3 regions of the uncultured Albimonas sp. genome follow, and region 2 is predicted to be linked to each of the others. Evidence: riboswitches for the same ligand, from Rfam matches in the RefSeq annotation. Region 2 holds a riboswitch; each other region holds the start of a gene.

Region 1 (3,495 bases), on a different contig from region 2:
GCCGAGTGGCAGCCCGCGGTGTTGGGCAGCACCGCGACGCCGAGGTCGCGCACCAGGTCCCAGAACGCGCCGCCGGCCCGCTCTCCGCCCGCCTCGCGGCGCACGGAGACGGTGGCGATGCCGGCGCCGGAGCGGCGGAACGCCTCGGCCATCACGCTGGGCGAGGGATATTGCGCCGTGCCCAGCATCAGGCGCGAGGCGATCTCGGTTCCGTAGAGGCGCATCTCAACCTCCCTGCCGGGGGGCGACGATCTCGACCCGGTCGCCGGGCGACAGGGGGGTGTCGGCGCGCGCGGCGGCGGGCACGAAGCTCTCGTTGAGGGCGGTGGCGACCTTGGCCTCGGCGTAGCCGAGCTCGTCCAGGACCGCCGCGAGGGTCTGCGCGCCGACCTCGGCCGCGGCGCCGTTAATCGTGATCTTCATGCCAGAACTCCGGTCGGGCGTCGGTGCAGGCCGCCTCGGCCGCCATCCGCGCCAGCGCGGGGGCGAGCAGGAAGCCGTGGCGGAACAGGCCGTTGACGTGGATCGTGTCGCCCCGCCGCACAAGGCGGGGGAGGTTGTCGGGGAAGGCGGGGCGGGCGTCGGCGCCGATCTCGACCACCTCCGCCTCGCCGAACGCGGGATGCAGCGCATAGGCGGCCGAGAGCAGTTCGAGGACCGAGCGCACGCTGCGCCGGCGGTCGTCGGATTCGATCTGGGTGGCGCCCAGCATGAACAGGCCGTCGCCCCGCGGCACGATATAGAGCGGGAAGCGCGGGTGCAGCAGCCGCACGGGGCGCGTGAGGCGGAGGTCGGCGCTGCGCAGCACCGCCATTTCGCCCTTCACGCCGCGCAGGGTCGCCAGCGCGTCGCGCGCCGCCAGTCCGCGGCAGTCGAAGGTCAGGCCCTGGGGCAGGCCAGCCTCGGCGACGAAATCGACGCCGGCCTGCTCCAGCGATCGGCGGAGCTGGATCAGCGCCGCGCGGGGGTCGAGATGCGCCTCGGCCGCCACATGCAGGGCGCGGTCGAAGCGCCCGCCGAGGTCCGGCTCGAGCGCGGCGAGTTCGGCGGCGTCGAGCCGCCGGGATCCGCTGACCCGCCGCTCGAAGCGGTCAAGCTCGCGCCGGTCGCGGCTGGGGGTCACGACGAGGGTTCCGCGACGCGTCACGGCGACGCCGCGCCGCTCCCACCAGTCGGCGGCCTGCTGGCCGAGGCGGACCACCGGCTCCTCGGCGCTCTCGCCCTCGCAGAAGGGGGCGAGCATGCCGCCGGCCCACCACGAGCAGCCGTGCGGGCCCGGGCCGGGCGCGGGATCGAAGACGGTGACCTTGCAGTTGCGGACCACGAGCTCCTGCGCCACGCAGAGGCCCGCGACGCCGGCGCCCAGGACCCTCGCGCGCATCATCGCCGCGGCTCGCCGAGAGGGACCGTGCGGCGCGCGGCGCCAAGCGGGCCGGTCGCGCCGGGACGCGGGACCTGCGCGCGGGCGGCGCGGACCGGCGCCGCTTCAGGCACGCGGCCACGGCGGGCGGTGGGTGCAGGGGAGTCGCCTGAGGTCATCGTTTCCTCCGCCGACGCGGGGGAGGGACGAACAGGCGAGGCTTCGGGGGCGCCTGATCGTGTTCCGTTCCCTACGCCGGCACTGCCCGGATCAGGTTCGATGGGTTGGCCTGCGCCTCTCAGCCCCCGGACGGAGCACCCCAACGGATCTTGAGTTTGGGTAGCAGGCGATGCGCGGACCTGCAAGCTCGCCCGTCGGGTCGACCCCGAACGTGTTCGCAGCCGCGTTCCGCCCCCGCGGTCGCGGGCGTCGAGACCGCGGGCCAGAGCCGCGCCGGGAAACCCGAGCCGCAGGCGACGGCGGGCGGTTTGCAGGCGATGGGCGCAAGGCGATCCAGATCGCATCGGTTTCCGACAAGGCATGGAGCGCGCGGGCGGCGAGAGTGGGTCATCGCCGCACGAGGAGCTTCGCCATGCCGCCCCCTCCCCCTGCCAAGCCCCCCGTCGCGTCCCCTGACGCGCCCTCGTCAGACGCCGCCTTCGAGGACGCCGCGCCGCTCGGCCTGTGGCGGAGGCGGGAGGCGATGGCGCTGCCGCTCGCGGCCCTCGCGCTCTCGTGGCCGGCGATGGCCTTCGCAGAGACCGCCCCCCAGCCAGGACCCGAAAGCATGAGCCGCTTCACCACCTCCGACGGCGTCGAGATCTTCTTCAAGGATTTTGGCGCCGGCCGCCCGATCGTCTTCTCCCACGGCTGGCCGCTGACCGCCGACGCCTGGGAGACGCAGATGCTGTTCTTCGGGGCCCGCGGCTTCCGCGTGATCGCCCATGACCGGCGCTCGCACGGCCGCTCCCAGCAGGTGTGGGAGGGCAACGACATGGACCGCTACGCCGACGACCTGGCCGAGCTGATCGAGCATCTCGACCTGCGCGACGCGGTGCTGGTGGGCCATTCCACCGGCGGCGGCGAGGTGGCGCGCTGCATCGGCCGGCACGGGACCGCGCGGATCTCGGGCGCGGTGCTGGTCGGCGCCGTGCCGCCGCTGATGCTCAGGACCGAGGCCAACCCCGAGGGCCTGCCGATGGAAGTCTTTGACGGCATCCGCGAGGGCGTGGCGACCAATCGCAGCCAGTTCTTCCAGGACCTCGCCGTGCCCTTCTACGGCCACAACCGCGAGGGGGCGAGCGTGTCCAAAGGGCTCGAGGACGCGTTCTGGCGCCAGGGCATGCAGGGCGGGCTGAAGGGCCTGCACGACTGCATCCACGAGTTCTCGGAAGTCGACTACGCCCCCGATCTCGCGAAGATCGACGTGCCCGTCCTCTTCATCCATGGCGACGACGACCAGATCGTGCCGATCGCGGCCGCGGCCGAAAAGGCGGTGAAGCTGACCCCCAACGGGACGCTGAAGGTGATCCCCGGCGGCCCCCACGGGCTGGCCGAGACCATGCCCGGCGAGTTCAACGCCCTGCTGCTCGACTTCGTCTCGGGCTGATCGCCCGCGTCGTTCCCCTCCGCCTTCACAGGAGCCTCCCCATGTCGCCCAAACTTGACCTGCTGACCCCCGACAACAGCCAGATGATCTTCATCGACCAGCAGCCGCAGATGGCCTTCGGCGTGCAGTCGATCGACCGCCAGGCGCTGAAGAACAACGTGGTGGCGCTGGCCAAATCCGCGAAGATCTTCGGCATCCCCACCACGATCACCACCGTCGAGACCGAGGGCTTCTCGGGCCACACCTACCCCGAGCTGCTGGCCGTGTTCCCCGATGCGCCGCTGCTCGAGCGGACCTCGATGAACTCCTGGGACGACCAGAAGGTGCGCGACGCGCTGGCCGCCAACGGGCGCAACAAGGTGGTGGTCTCGGGCCTGTGGACCGAGGTCTGCAACTGCTCCTTCGCGCTCGAGGCGATGCGCGACGGGGGATACGAGATCTACATGGTCGCCGACGCCTCGGGCGGCACCAGCCTCGCCGCCCATGAACTCGCCATGGACCGGATGGTGCAGGCGGGCGTGGTGCC
Region 2 (3,495 bases):
CCTCGGGCAGGTTCGGGGTCAGCACGTCGGCGAGGGGGAGGAGGGCGCGCATGGCGGCTTCGGCCTCGGGCGCGAGCAGGCGGGCGCCGCCCTTGGCGACCATCACCGGATCGAGCACCACCACGGGCGGACGACGCGCGGCGAGGACCCCGGCCACCGCCTGGACCACCTCGGGCGCGCCGAGCATGCCGAGTTTGACCGCATCGACGGGGACGTCGTCGAACACCGCCTCGACCTGGGCCGCGACGAAGGCGGGGGGCAGCATGTGCAGGTCGCGCACGCCGCGGGTGTTCTGCACGGTCAGGCCGGTCAGCGCGGCCATGGCGTAGCCGCCGAGCGCCGAGATCGTCTTCAGGTCGGCCTGGATCCCGGCCCCGCCCGAGGGGTCGGAGCCGGCGATCGACAGGATGTTGGGAACGGCGCGGGGCATGGGGGATTTCCTTGGCCAGAGAGGTCGGGGGCGCGCGGCGATCAGCCGGCGTCCCAGGCGGCGAGGATGGCGCGGGCGGCGGCCTGCGGGTCCTGCGCGGCGCAGAGGGCGGAGACCACGGCGAGGCCGGCGGCGCCGGCGCGACGGGCGGCGCCGGCATGCGCGGCGGTCATCCGGCCGATGGCGAGTGTGGGGACCGGGGCGCCGGCGGCCAGAACCGCGAGGCCCTCGAAGCCAATCGGCGGAGCGGCGTCGGTCTTGCTGGGCGTGGCGAAGACCGGGCCGGCGCCGATGTAGTCGACGGCCGACCAGTCGACGTCGGCAAGCTGCGCGGGATTCTCGATCGACAGGCCCAGGATCGCGTTGGGACCGAGAATGCGGCGCGCCTCGGCGATTTCTGCGTCGGTCTGGCCGACGTGGGCGCCGTGGGCGCCGGCCTCGAGCGCGATGTCGGGGCGGTCGTTAATCAGCAGGCGGGCGTGGGGGAAGGGGCCGAGCGCCTCGCGCAGGGCGCGGGCGGTCGCCAGCAGTTCGGCGTCGGGGGCGGTCTTGTCGCGCAGCTGGATCAGGGCCGCGCCGCCGCGGGCGGCGGCTACGGCGGTCTCGACCACCCCGGCGGGGGCCGAGGGGTCGGTGACGAGGCAGAGGCGCGGGTCGAAGGGCGGCCGGGTCATGCGGTCTCGATCCGCGCGCCGGCGTCGAGGTCGGCGGGGCTCAGCGCATGCAGCGCGTCGATGAAGGCGACGGCGAAGCTGCCGGGGCCGGCCGCGCCCGTCGCCGCGCGCTCTCCGGCGAGGCCGTAGAAGGCCAGCGCGGCGGCGGTGGCGGCCAGCGGGTCCTCGCCGGTGGCCACGAAGGCCGCGACCACGCCGGTCAGCGAGCAGCCGAGCGCGGTGACCTTCGGCATCAGCGCATGGCCGTTGGCCACCCGGAACGCGCGGCTCCCGTCGGTGAGGAAGTCGACCGGGCCGGTCACCGCCACCACCGCGCCGCTGCGCAGGGCGAGGGCGCGCGCGCCGGCCTCGGCCGCCGAGACCTCGTCGCCCGCGTCGGCCCCGGCCGCCCCCGCGGTCCCGCCGGCGAGCGCCAGGATCTCGGAGGCGTTGCCCCGGATCACGGTGGGGCTGAGCGCGACGAGGCGGGCGCAGACCTCGGTCCGGTAGGGGGAGGCGAAGACGGCGACGGGGTCGAGGACCCAGGGCTTGCCGTGGGCGACGGCCGAGGCTGCGGCGGCCTCCATCGCCTCGGCCCAGGGCGGGGACAGGGTGCCGATGTTCACGGTCAGCGCGGCGGCGATGGCGGCAAAGCCCGCCGCCTCCTCGCGCGCGTGGACCATGGCGGGCGAGGCGCCGGCGGCCAGCAGCGCGTTGGCCATCACGTTCATCGCCACGTAGTTGGTGATGTTGTGAACCAGCGGCGCGCCCGCGCGCATGGCCGCGAGGCGAGCGCCGGGCGTCAGGTCTGCGGTCTGGCTCATGGTCGGTCCTCCCAAGGTCGGCGGGGAGGGCGCGGCGGGACGGCGAGGGGCGGTCCCGTCGCGACTCCCTCCGCCGGTGCGATCCGGATCAGGTTCCAAGGGTGCGTCTCAGCCCTGACGGGCGCCCCTGTCGCGTCTGGGGCGGACGCTAGACCGCCGGCGCGGGAGGATGCAAGGCGCGGGCGCGGTCAGGCGAGGTCGGAGAGGGAGTCGTGAAGCTGCTCGATCCGCTCGATGCGGCGGCGGGCGGCGGGGCCGAGGCGCAGCATCGCCTCGCAGGCCAGCAGCCGCACGAGGGCGAAGGCCGGGCCGGGCGCGTCGAAGGTCTGGGGCGTGTTCACGGCGCAGGCGAGCGTCCACGACTCGCCCGCGCCGGGGCGCGTCGAGGAGTCCGAGATGGCGACCACGTCGGCGCCGGTCTCGGCCAGGGTCCCTGCGAAGGTCGCGAACCCCGCGGGACGGCGGCGCAGGTCGATCAGCAGCACGGCGTCCTCGGGGCCCACGTCGCCCAGCGACTCGGCGGCGGTCTGCCCGCTCCAGTTGAGCAGCTGCACGTCGGGCCGGATCTGGCTGAACAGCATCCGCGCATACTCGGCCACGAAATAGCTGTTGCGGAAGCCTGCCACCCGCATCCGCGGCGCCGTCGCCAGCCGGTGCGCGGCGGCGGTGGCCTCGCGCGGGTCGAGGCGCGCGAACGTGGTCTCCAGCGCGGCGATCTCGGCGGCCTGGTGGCGGGCGAGCACGCCGTCGGCCTCCGCGCCGCCCGGGATCGGATCGCCCCGATAGAGGGGAGATCCCGCCGCCCGCAGCGCGCGCGAGTCGCGACGCGCCTCGTCGTAGGAGGCGTATCCGAGCCGGCGGAACAGCCGCGAGACGGTGGGCGCGGAGACGCCGGCGCGCGAGGCGAGCTCGGCCGCCGACCACAGAGCGAGCTCTCCGGGGCCCTCGAGCACCAGGTCGACGGCGCTGCGCTCGCCGTCGGGCAGAGCCGCGTAGACGCGATGGATGCGCTGGATCAACGAGGATTCGGCGCCGGCGGCCGGAGGGGGTTCCCGCGTCGCGGGCGCCGCGGGAGTCGATTCGCTTTGAAAGGGCGGTTTCATTCCCATTGACGAGATGAAAGATCAGTTTCATCCTGCTTTCAAGGTTCGCGGCGGCCCCAGACCCGCCTCGAACTGCAGACCCCCGACGGCTCGGACCGCCACCCCAGACGTTCCGAGCCAAGGAAACCGGTAGCTTGCCCATCGGGGATCTGCGCGCCCGCGTAGCTTGAAAGGGCGCAGATGCGGAGGGGGACGCAACGGCGCCCCGGCCGCGGAGGGCTTTCCCAGGCCCGGCGGCGTTCTCACCCGCAGGATCGGCGCCGGGCGTCCCCACGCCCGGCGCCGTGAACCGGCCTGGCGATCCGCTCATGTCCGGCCGGAAGGCGGCCCAGGGCCGATTCGTCCTGGGCGCCTTTGCCGCTCGACGTGGCGCCGACTCCCGGTAGAATGACGGTGCGGGACTTCGGCCGGAGGGCGACATGGATCTCGATGCGGAGCAGATCGCGGCAATCCGCGCCACCTGGGCGCCGGTCTTCGCCGAGCGC
Region 3 (3,495 bases), on a different contig from region 2:
TCGACTTGATGTCGGGGAAGTGAACCTTGACGATCTGCGCCATCGTCTCGGCGTCGGGGAACTGGATGTAGTGGAAGAAGCAGCGGCGCAGGAAGGCGTCGGGCAGTTCCTTCTCGTTGTTCGAGGTGATCAGCACGATCGGGCGGACCTTCGCCTTCACCATGCGGCCGGTCTCGTAGACGTAGAATTCCATGCGATCGAGCTCCTGGAGGAGGTCGTTCGGGAACTCGATGTCGGCCTTGTCGATCTCGTCGATCAGCAGCACGACCTTCTGCTCGGCGTCGAACGCCTCCCACAGCTTGCCCTGCTTGATGTAGTTGGCCACGTCGCGCACCCGCTCGTCGCCGAGCTGGGAATCGCGCAGGCGGCTGACCGCGTCGTATTCGTAAAGGCCCTGCTGGGCCTTGGTGGTGGACTTGATGTTCCACTCGATGATCGGCAGGTCGAGCGAGGCGGCCACCTGCCGCGCGAGCTCGGTCTTGCCGGTGCCGGGCTCGCCCTTGACCAGCAGCGGGCGCTCCAGCGTGATGGCGGCGTTCACCGCGATTTTCAGGTCCTCGGTGGCGACGTAGTCGCGCGTGCCTTCGAACTTCATGGGCCTCGGCCGCTCCCCGGTGCGTTTCTCCCGCGTCCGCCGCCGACGTCGCTCCTGACCGGAGCGTTCCGTCTGGCGGTCGGGACGCCTCACGGGATTGGTTGCACATACGGGCGGGTATGGGCAAGGGCGAGGCGCCCTCGCGCGGTTCCGCCGCGTCGGGGCGCGCCCCGAGGGGATCGGGCGCCGCAGAAATGTGCGGACCTTTGCGGCAGGGCGCCGAAAGAAAGAGCAACGACTGCAACGCGTGTCGGTAACGAACCTTTCGCGTGACTTAATCGTGACCCGGGTCTATACGAAGCCGCGGCGACGCGAGGAGCGTGGCGCGACAGGCCCTCCGGCAGACGCTGCGGCGCGTCGGGTGAGGAGGCCGCCAGCTCCTGCCCGGGTCGCCACGGGGTGGCAAGACGAGCATCGAGGTGCCTGGCGATGAAGTCCGAAATCGTGCTTGAGGCCGAGTATTTTCCGTCCGAGGACGAACCGTTCATGAATCCTCGGCAGCGGGAATACTTCCGCCGCAAACTGACCGACTGGAAAGAAAGCATCCTGGCCGAAAGCCGCAGCACCCTCGAGGGACTGCAGGAAAGCGGCCAGTCCGTTCCCGACATCGCAGACCGCGCCTCGGCCGAGACCGACCGCAGCCTCGAGCTGCGCACCCGGGACCGCCAGCGCAAGCTGATCTCCAAGATCGATGCGGCCCTGCGCCGGATCGAGGACGGCTCCTACGGCTACTGCAACGTGACCGGCGATCCGATCAGCCTGAAACGGCTGGACGCGCGCCCGATCGCGACGCTGAGCCTCGCCGCGCAGGAGATGCACGAGCGTCGCGAAAAGGTCTATCGCGACGATTGATCCTCCTCCCGCTTCGCAGCGCACGGGAGATCGAGAGGCCGGCCCGGCGACGGGCCGGCTTCTTGCGTTCGGGCAGTCGAGTATCGCCCCCGCAACCCGAGGGGCGCGGCGGCGGGGCGATTCGAACCGGATCGCCTGCCCAAGGCGACGTAACGTCAATAATATACATGCGCCGGGCGCGATGTGAAAAGCAAAACTGTGCCGCCGTGAAACGGTCGTCGGCGCCGCGCCTCGCCGGGCGCGTTGACAGCGCGGGGCAGGGCGCGTTAGCTCGGGCGCATCCGTCGGGGGGTCCCAGCAGGGGCTGAGAGGTGCGTCGAGCGCATCGACCCGTCGAACCTGATCCGGGTCATGCCGGCGAAGGGAAACGGATCCGACGCGCGCGCCCTTGGCCGCCCTGCGTCCGCCGTCTCGCCTCCGTCAGCCCGTCCCGGTGGTGCAACCGCGTCGCCGCCGGCGGCGCCCGGACGAGGCCCGACATGCTCCGATCCTCCGCGCTTTCCGCCGCGCTCGCCGCGCTCGCCCTCTCCGCCGCGCCGGCCGCGGCGCAGGAGAAGCTGACCCTGGTGCTCGACTGGTTCGTGAACCCCGACCACGGCCCGATCGTCGTGGCCCAGGAGAAGGGCTGGTTCGCCGAGGAGGGGCTGGAGGTCGAGATCGTGGCCCCCGCCGATCCCTCCGATCCGCCCAAGATGACCGCCGCGGGGCGCGCCGACATCGGGGTGGGCTACCAGCCCCAGCTTCACCTTCAGGTGCACGAGGGGCTGCCGCTGGTCCGCGTCGGCACGCTGGTCGCCACGCCGCTGAACTGCCTGCTGGTGATGGCCGACGGCCCGATCCGGGAGGTCGCGGACCTCAAGGGCGGCAAGATCGGCTACTCGGTCGCCGGCGTCGAGGAGGCGCTGCTGACCGCGGTGCTCGGCAAGGCGGGCCTGACGCTCGACGACGTGGAGCTGGTCAACGTCAACTGGTCGCTGTCGCCCGCCGTCATGTCCGGACAGGTCGACGCGGTGATCGGCGCCTTCCGCAACTTCGAGCTCAACCAGATGGAGATCGAGGGCCGGCCCGGCAAATGCTTCTACCTCGAGGAGGAGGGGCTGCCCGCCTATGACGAACTGATCTTCCTCGCCAACCCCCAGACCATGGACCGCGAGGTCATCGCCCGCTTCCTGCACGCGATCGAGCGGGGCACCCAGTTCATCGTCAACCACCCTCAGGAAAGCTGGGAGATCTTCGCCGGCTCCTCGGCCGAGTTGCGCGACGAGCTGAACGAGAAAGCCTGGGCCGACACCATCCCCCGCTTCGCCCTGCGCCCCGCCGCCTTCTCGGCCGGCCGCTGGGCGACGTTCGAGGCGTTCCTGGCCGAGGCCGGGCTGATCGACGAGGCCTGGCCGGTCGAGCGGTTCGCGATCGACGTCACCGCCGCGCCGGCCGAGTGAATGCACCCTCCCGGCCTGCGCCTGACCGGTCGGCTGGACCTGGTTCCCGGCGAGGGGGGCGGCCCGCCGCTGCCCCCGCTCACGCTCTCGGCGCCCGCCGGCCGCTGGACCTGCCTGCTGGGCCCTTCGGGCGTGGGCAAGTCCACGCTGCTGCGGCTGCTGGCGGGCCTGCCCACGGGGGTGGGTTTTGCGGGCGAGGCGAGCGACGACGCCGGCCGCCCGCTCGACGGCCGGGTCTCGTGGATGGCGCAGAGCGACCTGCTGCTGCCCTGGCTGAGCGTGAGCGAGAACGTGGTGCTGGGCGCCCGCCTGCGCCGCGAGCGCCCCGACCGCGCCCGCGCGCGCGAGATGATCGAGGCGGTCGGCCTCGGCCCCCACGCCGCCAAGACCCCCTCCGAACTTTCGGGCGGGATGCGCCAGCGCGCCGCGCTCGCCCGTCTGCTGATGGAGGACCGGCCCGTGGCCCTGCTCGACGAGCCCTTCGGCGCGCTCGACGTGCGCACCCGCGCCGAGATGCAGGCCCTGGCCTTCCGGGCGCTGGCCGGGCGCACGGTGCTGCTGGTGACCCATGACGCGCATGAGGCCGCGCGCCTCGGCCATCGCATCCTG

The links. Region 2 has a riboswitch for thiamine pyrophosphate ahead of thiM (hydroxyethylthiazole kinase). Riboswitches for the same ligand answer to the same signal wherever they lie in the genome.
Region 1: linked by a shared signal. The riboswitch ahead of AAC134_RS12355 (FAD-dependent oxidoreductase) and the one ahead of thiM (hydroxyethylthiazole kinase) in region 2 are both predicted to bind thiamine pyrophosphate.
Region 3: linked by a shared signal. The riboswitch ahead of AAC134_RS13305 (ABC transporter substrate-binding protein) and the one ahead of thiM (hydroxyethylthiazole kinase) in region 2 are both predicted to bind thiamine pyrophosphate.

What each region holds. Positions count from the first base shown of each region.
Region 1 covers NZ_CAXBOD010000022.1:59,483-62,977, reverse strand. Annotated here, with positions in the region: gene AAC134_RS12365 (thiazole synthase) at 1-224, opposite strand, end outside; gene thiS (sulfur carrier protein ThiS) at 226-423, opposite strand; gene AAC134_RS12355 (FAD-dependent oxidoreductase) at 407-1,384, opposite strand; TPP riboswitch at 1,591-1,692, opposite strand; gene AAC134_RS12350 (alpha/beta hydrolase) at 1,953-2,969, shown strand; gene AAC134_RS12345 (hydrolase) at 3,011-3,495, shown strand, end outside.
Region 2 covers NZ_CAXBOD010000015.1:35,039-38,533, forward strand. Annotated here, with positions in the region: gene thiD (bifunctional hydroxymethylpyrimidine kinase/phosphomethylpyrimidine kinase) at 1-430, opposite strand, end outside; gene thiE (thiamine phosphate synthase) at 472-1,104, opposite strand; gene thiM (hydroxyethylthiazole kinase) at 1,101-1,907, opposite strand; TPP riboswitch at 1,956-2,046, opposite strand; gene AAC134_RS09910 (MurR/RpiR family transcriptional regulator) at 2,096-2,926, opposite strand; gene AAC134_RS09915 (globin domain-containing protein) at 3,430-3,495, shown strand, end outside.
Region 3 covers NZ_CAXBOD010000026.1:26,046-29,540, forward strand. Annotated here, with positions in the region: gene AAC134_RS13295 (MoxR family ATPase) at 1-595, opposite strand, end outside; gene dksA (RNA polymerase-binding protein DksA) at 1,025-1,447, shown strand; TPP riboswitch at 1,723-1,831, shown strand; gene AAC134_RS13305 (ABC transporter substrate-binding protein) at 1,927-2,886, shown strand; gene AAC134_RS13310 (ATP-binding cassette domain-containing protein) at 2,887-3,495, shown strand, end outside.